2 linked regions of the Diaphorobacter ruginosibacter genome follow. The protein of the gene in region 1 interacts with the protein of each later gene in a pairwise test. Links are inferred from orthologs where the notes say so. Each region holds a gene or a part of one and is shown on either strand. Other genes may lie near its edges.

The links. Proteins that work in one complex are often made in the same cells at the same time.
Region 2: the proteins of ligA (region 1) and leuS interact in binary tests that used the Escherichia coli proteins (3 or more experiments, as listed by UniProt). The link is inferred for Diaphorobacter ruginosibacter from one-to-one orthologs.

The regions. Positions count from the first base shown.
Region 1 is NZ_CP060714.1:2,517,220-2,522,401, forward strand. Bases 1,573-4,486 are described here. They hold ligA (NAD-dependent DNA ligase LigA), read right to left. Parts: upstream 4,123-4,486; coding sequence 2,023-4,122; downstream 1,573-2,022. Other genes in these bases: H9K76_RS11325 (penicillin-binding protein 1A), read right to left, coding at 1,573-1,993; H9K76_RS11335 (cell division protein FtsZ), read right to left, coding at 4,318-4,486. Outside these bases: more of H9K76_RS11325, read right to left, coding at 1-1,572; more of H9K76_RS11335, read right to left, coding at 4,487-5,182. UniProt on the Escherichia coli protein: DNA ligase that catalyzes the formation of phosphodiester linkages between 5'-phosphoryl and 3'-hydroxyl groups in double-stranded DNA using NAD as a coenzyme and as the energy source for the reaction.
Region 2 is NZ_CP060714.1:4,913,707-4,919,160, forward strand. What follows is about bases 1,141-4,326. They hold leuS (leucine--tRNA ligase), read left to right. Parts: upstream 1,141-1,453; coding sequence 1,454-4,126; downstream 4,127-4,326. Other genes in these bases: H9K76_RS22135 (LPS-assembly lipoprotein LptE), read left to right, coding at 4,169-4,326. Also shown: H9K76_RS22125 (mechanosensitive ion channel family protein), read right to left, coding at 1-1,124; more of H9K76_RS22135, read left to right, coding at 4,327-4,681; holA (DNA polymerase III subunit delta), read left to right, coding at 4,699-5,454.

The DNA.
Region 1 (5,182 bases):
TGATGCGCCCGTCGTTGAAGCCCACCCACGCGCCGGCCACCATCTGCGGGTGCATCAGGATGAACCAGCCGTCAGTGTTGTCCTGTGTAGTGCCGGTCTTGCCCGCCACATCGGCCGTGATGCCGTAGCGCGAGCGGATGGCCACGCCCGTTCCCTTGTCGATCACGCCGCGCATGGCGTCGCGCAATTCCTGTGCGGGCGTCAGCGCAAGGGCGCGCTGGGGCTTGGCGGCGGCGAATGCCTCCAGCACCTTGCCATCCTTGTCCTCGATCTGCGTGATGAGCGTCGGTGCCACATACGTACCCGCATTCGCGATGGTGCCGTAGGACGCCACCATTTCCTTGAGCGTGACAGGACTGGTACCGAGTGCGAGCGCAGGCACTTCATCCAGTCGCGATTCGCGTACCCCCATGGCGCGCGCGAGTTGCGCCACACGCTCGGGGCCGACAGCCTGCATCACCTGCGCCGTGATGATGTTCTTGGAATAGGCCAGCCCGTCGGACAGCGTCATCGGCGCATAGCTGGGGGCCGAGCCGTCGGTGGGCTTCCACACCTGCTTGCCGCCCAGCGGGATCTCGACAGGCTCGTCCATGAAGGTATCGCTCGGCAACATACCCTTGGCGAAGGCTGCGCCATACACGAAGGGCTTGAAGGTGGAGCCCGGCTGGCGGCGCGCGGCCTGTACGTGGTCGAACGGGTCCTGCGCATAGTCGCGGCTGCCGACCCACGCCAGCACCGTGCCGTCACGCGGGTCAAGCGCCATGAATCCCGCCTGCACGCGCGTCTTCTGCTGCTTGAGACGGCTCAGGAAATTGCTGTCGGCCAGCAGCTCCTTCGCCACTTCGTCCGGCTCGCCGCCCTTGGCCACGGCCTGTTCGTACTGGGTGGATTCGCGCACCAGCTTCTGCACCAGCGGACTCTTGGCACTCCAGACGCTGCCGGGTGCCCACGCCGTGTTGGCGACGGCCTGCAGTGCCTTGCCCTGCTTGTCGATCGCCTGGTTCGCCATCTCCTGCAGCTTGCCGTTGATGGTGGTCCGGATGACCAGGCCGTCCGAGTACAGGCTGTAGCCGTTGCGGTCGGCCCAGTCGATGAGCTGGCGGCGCAGCTGCTGCGCGAGATGCGGTGCAAGGCCATTGACTTCCGCCTGGCGCTCGAAACGGATGCGCAGCGGGCGCTTGACGAGCTTCTCGTAGTCGGCATCGGACAGCTTGCCGCGCTTCTTCATCTGCGCGAGCACCGTGTTGCGGCGGTCCTGGGCGCGCTCGGGGTTCAGCACCGGGTTGTAGTAGACCGTGCCCTTGAGCATGCCGATCAGCGTGGCGCTCTCCAGCACCGTCAGATCGAAGGCCGACTTGTCGAAATAGGTACGTGCCGCCATCTCGATGCCGAAGGCGTTGTAGAGGAAAGGCACGGTATTGAGATACGTCTCCAGGATCTCGTCCTTGGAGTACGTCATCTCGATCTTGATGGCGGTGATCGCTTCCTTGAGCTTGCGGTTGAGCGTGGGCGCGCGGCCGATCTCCTCGGGATAGAGATTGCGCGCGAGCTGCTGCGTGAGGGTGGAGCCACCCTGCTTGTCACCGCCGAGCGTATGCACCACGGCGGATGCCGTGCGCTTCCAGTCGAGGCCGAAGTGGTCGTAGAAGCGGTGGTCCTCGGTCGCGATGAGCGCATCTTTCACCGGCTGCGCGATGCCGTCGAGCGGAACCCACTCGCGGTTGATCCACTTGTACTCGGCCAGCAAGCGGCCATCGGCGGACACCAGTTGCGCAGGCTGATCGGTCTTGGCCTTGCGCAGGTCGCTGATCGACGGCGTGAACGGAATCAGGATCAGCACGTATAGGAACAAGGCCAGGGGCCCGGCCGCCAGCAGCCACCACAGGTTGCGCCTGGACTTCCAGGGCCTGCCGGGCCAGGGAATGCCCCTTAGCGCTGCCGCCGCGGGCTGCCCGGCGGCCTGAATGGGGTCTTGGCTATCTTGCTGGGGCATGGATGCGGCTCTCTGGCTATTCTTGTTCATCACGGCTGCGATGCAGGGCGGCTCAGCAGTTCCAGCATGCCGGCCTCGTCGAGCACCGGCACGCCAAGCTCCTGCGCCTTCTCGAGCTTGCTTCCCGCTTCCGCGCCCGCGACCACGTAGCTGGTCTTCTTGCTCACCGAGCCCGACACCTTGGCGCCCGCGGCCTCGAGCAGGTCCTTGGCCTGGTCCCGGCCCATGGTGGGCAGCGTGCCGGTGAGCACCACGGTCATGCCGGCCAGAGGCAGGGATGCGGCCTGCCGTGGCTCGCCCTCTTCCCAGCTCACGCCGCAGGCACGTAGTTGCTCGACCACCTCGCGGTTGTGCGGCTGTGCGAAAAAGGTGTGGATCGACTCCGCCACGACCGGCCCCACATCATTGACCTGCAGCAGCGCCTCGACGCTTGCATCCATGATGGCGTCCAGCTTGCCGAAGTGTTTTGCGAGGTCCTTGGCCGTGGCCTCGCCCACATGGCGGATGCCCAGGCCGAACAGGAAACGCGGCAGCGTGGTTCGCTTGGATTTCTCAAGACCATCGAGCACGTTCTGCGCGGACTTCTCCGCCATGCGGTCGAGCGAGGCCAGCGCGACCAGTCCCAGCCGGTAGAGATCCGGCAGCACACGCACCACCTGTCCTTCCACCAGCTGGTCGACCAGCTTGTCGCCCAGGCCCTCGATGTCCATCGCGCGGCGCGCGGCAAAGTGCAGGATGGCCTCCTTGCGCTGCGCGGCGCAGAACAGGCCGCCCGTGCAGCGATGATTGGCCTCCCCTTGCTCACGCACCACCGCGCTGCCGCATATCGGGCACTGCGCCGGCATGCGGAAGTTGGGAACATAGTGCGCCCGCTCGCCCGGAATGCGCCCGACGACTTCCGGAATCACGTCGCCCGCCCGGCGCACGATCACGGTGTCGCCGACCCTCACGCCCTTCTTGCGGATCTCGAAGATGTTGTGCAGCGTGGCATTCGTCACCACCACCCCGCCAACCTGCACCGGTGCCAGCCGCGCCACGGGCGTGAGCTTGCCCGTGCGCCCCACCTGCACGTCGATGCCGTCCAGGTGCGTAGGCATTTCCTGCGCCGGGTACTTGTGCGCCACGGCCCAGCGCGGCTCGCGCGACTTGAAGCCCAGCTGGCGCTGCAGTGCAAGACTGTTGACCTTGTAGACCACGCCATCGATCTCGTAGGGAAGCGTCGCACGCTCCTCGCCCATCCGGCGATGAAAGGCAACCAGCGCATCGGCACCGCTCGCCACGCAGACCTGGGGCGCCACCGGGAATCCCCAGTCCTTCAGGGTCCGGAGCATGTCGTAGTGGGTCTTGAAATCGGGGCCGCCCTCGGAAGCCGGGCTGATCTCGCCCAGGCCATAGGCGAAGAACGACAGCGGCCGCTGGGCCGCGATGTTCGAATCAAGCTGGCGCACCGCGCCGGCCGCCGCATTGCGCGGGTTCGCGAACAGCTTGCCGCCGGCCGCCGCCTGGCGTTCATTGAGCTTTTCCAGATCGGCGCGTCGCATGTAGACCTCGCCGCGTACCTCCAGGATCGGAGGGACGCCCCTGCCCTCGGGCAATGTCAGTGGAATCTGGCGGATGGTGCGGATGTTGTGCGTGACATCCTCGCCGACCTCGCCATCGCCACGCGTCGCGGCCTGCACCAGCACGCGGTTCTCGTAGCGCAGGTTCATCGCGAGGCCGTCGAACTTGGGCTCGGCCACATATTCGACCGCTGGCGCGGACTCGGGCAGTTCAAGCTCCCTGCGCACGCGCGCATCGAAGGCCATGGCACCGCTGGCCTCGTTGTCCGTCTCGGTCTGTATGCTGAGCATCGGCACGGCATGGCGCACCGGCGTCAGGCCATCGAGCACCGCGCCGATCACCCGCTGCGTCGGCGAGTCGGGCGTGACGATCTGGGGATAGGCCGCCTCCAGCGCTTCGAGCTGCTGGTAGACACGGTCATACTCGCCATCAGGCACCGTTGGCGCATCGAGCACATAGTATTCGTGCGCCCAGGCATTGAGCTGGTCACGCAGCGCGTTCACCTTGGCAACGACCTTGGAAGGCACGTCCTGCGGCGGAGAAGAGAAAAGGTCAAAACTTTCGGCCATGGCCCGTAGCATTCTTTCTGCCGCGCGGGAGTCTGTCTCTCACGCCGGCACATGTGCGCAAACGCACTTGAGACGGCAGATGGTTCACACGCAAGATGCCGTCGGATGGCCCGCACTGTCGGTCAGGAGTGGCCGCCATCATGAAATACGGTCCTGTCCCGGGCAGATGCGCAGCCCCGTTGTCCCCGTATCGGGTCAGCTGAAGAGGCGGCGGGCAAGCGCCGAGCCTGCCGACAGCTCGCGGCTATCCAGCTTGTCGTAGAGCGTCTCCAGATCCGCGGTGATCGGATCCATCGTCATGGCGGGCAGTGGCGAGCCATTCTGGTCGCACAGCACGCCGTCCATGGTCTTGCACAACTGGGCAGCAACCTCGCGCAGGCGCGTGAAAGGCTGCTCGCTGCGGTGCACCTGCGCGACGTCCAGGCTCAGCAGCAGGTCGCGGATCGCCGACTGCTCCGGGTCGTCCGACAGCGCCGCCTGGGTGTCATAGGACAGCGTGAGGATCGGCGGCAGGCCCGCCTCGGCCGCCGGCAGCACGAGGCGGCCGGGCATGGCGCCCTGCGTGAAGCCGACCGTGGCGGCATTCTGCTGCACATAGCCCGGGCTCCAGGCGGCGTGGCGCGCACGCAGCATGAAGCTGAGCTGCGCATCATGCTCGCTCGCGAACTGGTCAAGCTCGCGGGCACGCGCCACCTCGTGCAGCATGTCGGGGAAGTCCACCGCGGCGCCGATGTTGTCGACAAAGCCCTGCGCCTTCATCACGAACTCGGAAAACTCGATCTCGTTGAGCGGCCCCAGGCGATTGGCCAGTTGCACACCCGCCTGGAACTGCCGGTAGCGCTGGCCCGCCACGGGCCCTTCCCATTGATGGGTAGCCTCGTTGAGGCCTTCAATCGCAAAAGGCTTGCTGCCCGCGCGGCGGGTGGGAGGCAACGCCGCCAGGGCGGCATCGCCCGACACCAGCTGGTCGGCGACGATGGGCGCCATGGCGTCCAGCAGCGGGTCAAGGCCGCCACGCCGCTCCGCCTGCGGCACCGGCATCTGCAGCACGTCCTTCAGG
Region 2 (5,454 bases), 2.4 Mb from region 1 along the record:
CACGCGGTGGTCGCGGTGAAGGCATAGATCTCGAGGGGCGTGCCGTTGGTGGTGCTTTCCATCATGCGGGCCATGAGGGTCATGTCCTTGCGCAGGCGTGGATGGGCCCGGAGGTAGGCATTCACGTAGGCGCGGAAGGTGCCGATGTTGGTGAGCTTGCGCAGGTTCACGACCTCCTCCGCCATGTCGGGGGCCTTGCGCGCGAAGTCGCTGTTGTATTCACCGATTTCCTGCGTCTTGCTCTCGAGGTAGGGTTTCAGCAGTGCGATCTGCGAGAGCTCGTGGATCTCGGTGTCGGTGAGAAAGCGCACCGTCGCGTTGTCGATGAGGATGCTGCGCTTGATGCGTCGCCCGCCGGACTCCGACATGCCGCGCCAGTTCTTGAAGCTCTCGCTCATCAGCCGCCAGGTGGGAATGGTGGTGATGGTGTTGTCCCAGTTGCGGATCTTGACGGTGTTCAGCGCCATGTCCACCACCGCGCCATCCGCGCCCACCTGGTCCATCTGCAGCCAGTCGCCCACGCGCAGCATGTCGTTGCCCGTGAGCTGCACGCCCGCGGTGAACGAGAGGATTGTGTCCTTGAACACCAGCATCAGCACGGCCGACATCGCGCCCAGGCCCGAGAGCAGGATCAGCGGCGAGCGGTCGATGAGCGCGCCGACCATGACGATGCCCACGATCAGAAAGGTGACCAGCTTGCCGAGCTGCACGTAGCTCTTGAGCGAGCGCGTCTGGGGCCGGGTGCTGAGCGCCTGGGCGTTGTGGTCCTGGATCGCATCGAGCACCGCCACGACCACGCGCCCGATCGCCAGCACCGTGCAGGCCACGGCCACGTTGTGGATGATGTTCAGCACCACCGAAGACAGGTGCGGCACGGCGAACACGCCCACCTGGAACACCAGCGAAGGCACGATCTGCGCAACCCGCCTGAGCACGCGCCTGTCCATCAGGTTCTGCAGCCCGCCATCGGGCAGGCTGCCTGCCACGCGCGGCACCACGTTCAACAGGACGAGACGCGTGATGAAACGCAGCACATACGCGAAGACCGCGAGCACGGCCAGGCCGATGGCGCTCTGCATCCATGGATCGAGGTGGCTGATGGTGTCGTAATACTCGGAAAGCACGGGTTCACACTCCTTGTGGTGGCTTCGGGGGTGAAAGATGGGATCGTCGGGCGAGGCTGTCGCCCGCGTGGGGCGGCCCGCTTTTGCTCCTTGATTGGGAGCGCGCGATCCATGTGTGACATGAGAAATGCCGGAAAGATCCCTCTATTTTCGCATGCCCTGTCTTGACCATGCCCACCGCCGGGTGCTTGGGCGGGGGTGTCGAGGTCCGGTGCGGGCCGTGTAACGGAGCCGAAAACCGGGGTTCAGGCAAACGCCTACAATCTTCGACCATTCGGTTCGCGTCAACCCTTGGGCATTGCGGCCGCGTTTCTTCCCATTCGAGTTCCATGCAAGACAAATACAACCACGCCGAGGTCGAGCGCGCCGCGCAAGGCCACTGGACCGCCAACGACGCCTATCGCGTGACCGAGGACGCTTCCAAGCAGAAGTTCTATGCCTGCTCCATGCTGCCGTACCCGAGCGGCAAGCTGCACATGGGCCACGTGCGCAACTACACGATCAACGACATGCTCACGCGCCAGCTGCGCATGAAGGGCTTCAACGTGCTGATGCCCATGGGTTGGGACGCGTTCGGCCTGCCGGCGGAGAATGCGGCGCTCAAGAACAAGGTGCCCCCGGCCAAGTGGACGTACGAGAACATTGCCTACATGAAGGGCCAGATGCAGGCCATGGGCCTCGCGATCGACTGGAGCCGCGAAGTCGCCACCTGCGATCCCGAGTATTACAAGTGGAACCAGTGGCTGTTCCTCAAGATGCTGGAGAAGGGCATTGCCTACCGCAAGACCCAGGTCGTGAACTGGGACCCGGTGGACCAGACCGTGCTCGCGAATGAGCAGGTGATCGACGGCCGCGGCTGGCGCACCGGCGCACTGGTGGAAAAGCGCGAGATCCCCGGCTACTACCTCGCCATCACCGACTACGCGCAGGAGCTGCTCGACCACGTGCAGATCGGCAATGAGAAGGCCACGCTGACCGGCTGGCCCGACAAGGTGCGCCTGATGCAGGAAAACTGGATCGGCAAGTCCGCGGGCGTGCGCTTCGCATTCACGCACGACATCCGGGGAGCGGACGGCCAGCTGATCCAGGACGGCCGGATGTACGTCTTCACGACGCGTGCCGACACCATCATGGGCGTGACGTTCTGTGCCGTGGCGCCCGAGCATCCGCTCGCGCAGCATGCGGCACAGTCCCACCCCGGGCTTGCGGCCTTCATCGAGGAATGCAAGAAGGGCGGCACGACCGAGGCGGAACTTGCCGTCAAGGAAAAGGAAGGCCTGCCGACGGGCCTGTTCGTCACGCACCCGATCACCGGCAAGCAGGTGGAAGTGTGGGTGGGCAACTACGTGCTGATGAGCTACGGCGACGGCGCCGTGATGGGCGTGCCCGCGCACGACGAGCGTGACTTCGCGTTCGCGCTCAAGTACCAGTTGCCGATCCGGCAGGTGGTGGCCGTGGAGGGCGAGACCTACGACGCCACCCAGTGGCATGACTGGTATGGCGACAAGGAGCGCGGCATCACCATCCATTCCGGCGAGTTCGACGGCATGGGCCACAAGGACGCCGTCGCAGCCGTCGCGAAGGTGCTCGAATCCAAGGGCCTGGGCGAGCTCAAGACCACCTGGCGCCTGCGCGACTGGGGCATCAGCCGCCAGCGCTACTGGGGCACGCCGATCCCGATCATCCACTGCGAGGACTGCGGCCCGCAGCCCGTGCCCGAGAAGGACCTGCCGGTCGTGCTGCCGCAGGACCTGGTGCCCGATGGCTCCGGCAACCCGCTCGTCAAGAGCGAGGCCTTCCACGCCGGCGTGGTCTGCCCTTGCTGCGGCAAGAGCGCGCGCCGTGAGACCGACACCATGGACACCTTCGTGGATTCGTCGTGGTACTTCATGCGCTATTGCGATGCGAAGAACAGCGAGCAGATGGTGGCCGGCGGCTCCGACTACTGGATGCCCATGGACCAGTACATCGGCGGTATCGAGCACGCGATTCTTCACCTGCTCTATGCGCGTTTCTGGACCAAGGTGATGCGCGACATGGGCCTCGTGAAGATTGACGAGCCCTTCACGAAGCTGCTCACGCAAGGCATGGTGCTGCGCGGCGCGTTCTCGCAAAAGGCCGAGAGCGGCGCGAAGGTCTATTACTGGGAAAAGGACGTCGACGTCATCAAGAACGAGAACGACGTGGTGATCGGCGGCACGCTCAAGGCCGACGGCTCCAGGCTCGACTACGAGATGACCACCATGTCCAAGTCGAAGAACAACGGCGTGGACCCGCAGGACCTCATCGAGAAGTACGGCGCCGACACCGCGCGCCTGTACACCATGTTCACCTCGCCGCCCGAGCTCACGCTGGAGTGGAACGAGTTCGCCGTGGAAGGCAGCTACCGCTTCCTGCGCCGCGTGTACAACTTTGGCGCCAAGCTGGCGGGTGCTGAGTTTGACGCTGCACGCGCCAAGGCCACGGCCAGGAACGGCGTGGCAGGGGTCAGCTTCGGCAAGGAAGCCAAGGCGCTGCGCCTCGAAATCCACACCGTGCTCAAGCAGGTGGATTACGACTACCAGCGCATGCAGTACAACACCGTGGTCTCCGGCGCGATGAAGATGATCAACGCGCTCGAGGACTTCAAGGCGCTCGACAGCGAAGGCGGCCGCGAGGCCGTGGTCGAATGCTTCGGCATCCTGGTCCGCGCGCTGTACCCCGCAACGCCGCACCTCGGTCACGCATTGTGGAGCGAACTGGGCTACGCCAAGGCTCAAGGCGATCTGCTCGACACCTCGTGGCCCGAAGTCGATCCACAGGCGCTGGTGCAAGATGAGATCGAACTCATGCTGCAAGTGAACGGCAAGCTGCGCGGCTCCATCGTCGTGGCCGCCGGTGCCGACAAGGCCACCATCGAAGCCGCTGCCTTGGCCAACGAGGAATACCAGAAGTTCGCCGAAGGCAAGGCCCCGAAGAAGATCATCGTGGTGCCGGGTCGCCTGGTCAACGTGGTCGTCTGACGGCGAAGCGGCCCAGTCACGCAGGAGATGCCAAGCACCATGATGCAAAAACGTACCGTTCTCACCATGTTCGCTGCCGTGCCGCTGCTGGCGGCATGCGGCTTTCGCCTGCGTGGCGCGCCCGATTTCAGCTTCAAGTCGATCTATGTGAAGTCGCAGCCCGGCTCGCAGATGTCGCGCGAGCTGATCCGCACGCTCAAGGGAGCGGGCGGCAACATCACGGTGATCACCGAGCCCGAGCGCATCACGGAGGCCGAGGTGGTCTGCAACATCCTCTCGGAAGCCCGCGAACGCGTGGTGGTCGGCCTGAACGCCTCGGGCCAGGTGCGCGAGCTGCAACTGCGGCTGCGCATCCACTTCTCGCTGACGGGCCCGCAGGGGCAGGAGTACATCACCAACACCGAATTGCTGCAGCAGCGCGACGTGAGTTACAACGAATCGATCGCGCTGTCCAAGGAGGGTGAAGAGGCCATGCTCTACAAGAACATGCAGACCGATCTGGTGCAGCAGCTCATGCGCCGCCTCGCCAAGGTCAAGCTGATCCCCGTGTCCTGATCGCCCGGGACGAACGCATGCAAGTCGCCCTGAACCAGCTCGCCGGACATCTGCAAAAAGGCCTGAAGCCGCTGTACGTGCTGCACGGTGACGAGCCGCTTCTGCAGCAGGAGGCGGTCGACGCCATACGTGCGGCAGCGCGTGCGCAGGGGTACTCCGAGCGCAGCAGCTTCACCGTGCAGGGAGCGCATTTCGACTGGAGCAGCGTGCTTGCGGCCGGTGGCTCGCTCTCGCTGTTCGCGGACAAGCAGATCATCGAAATCCGTGTTTCCTCCGGCAAGCCCGGCAAGGACGGCGGCGCAGCGCTGCAACAGATCGCGCAGGAGTCTGCAGGCAACGAAGGCACGCTCACCATCGTGATGCTGCCGCGTCTGGACAAGGCCACGAAGACCGGTGCATGGTTCAGTGCGCTGGAGTCCGCGGGCATCAGCATCCAGATCGATCCGGTCGAGCGCGGTGCGCTGCCGCAGTGGATCGCGCAGCGCCTGGCCAGCCAGGGCCAGCGCGTGGTCGCAGGCGAGGAGGGCCAGCGCACGTTGGCCTTCTTTGCCGATCGCGTGGAGGGCAACCTGCTTGCCGCGCACCAGGAAATCCAGAAGCTCGCGCTGCTGTATCCGCAGGGCGAGCTCACCTGGTCACAGGTGGAGCAGGCCGTGCTCAACGTCGCGCGCTACGACGTCTTCAAGCTCTCCGAGGCCGTGCTCTCCGGCAACGTCGCCCGCATGCAGCGCATGATGGACGGCCTGCAGGCCGAAGGCGAGGCCGAGGTGCTG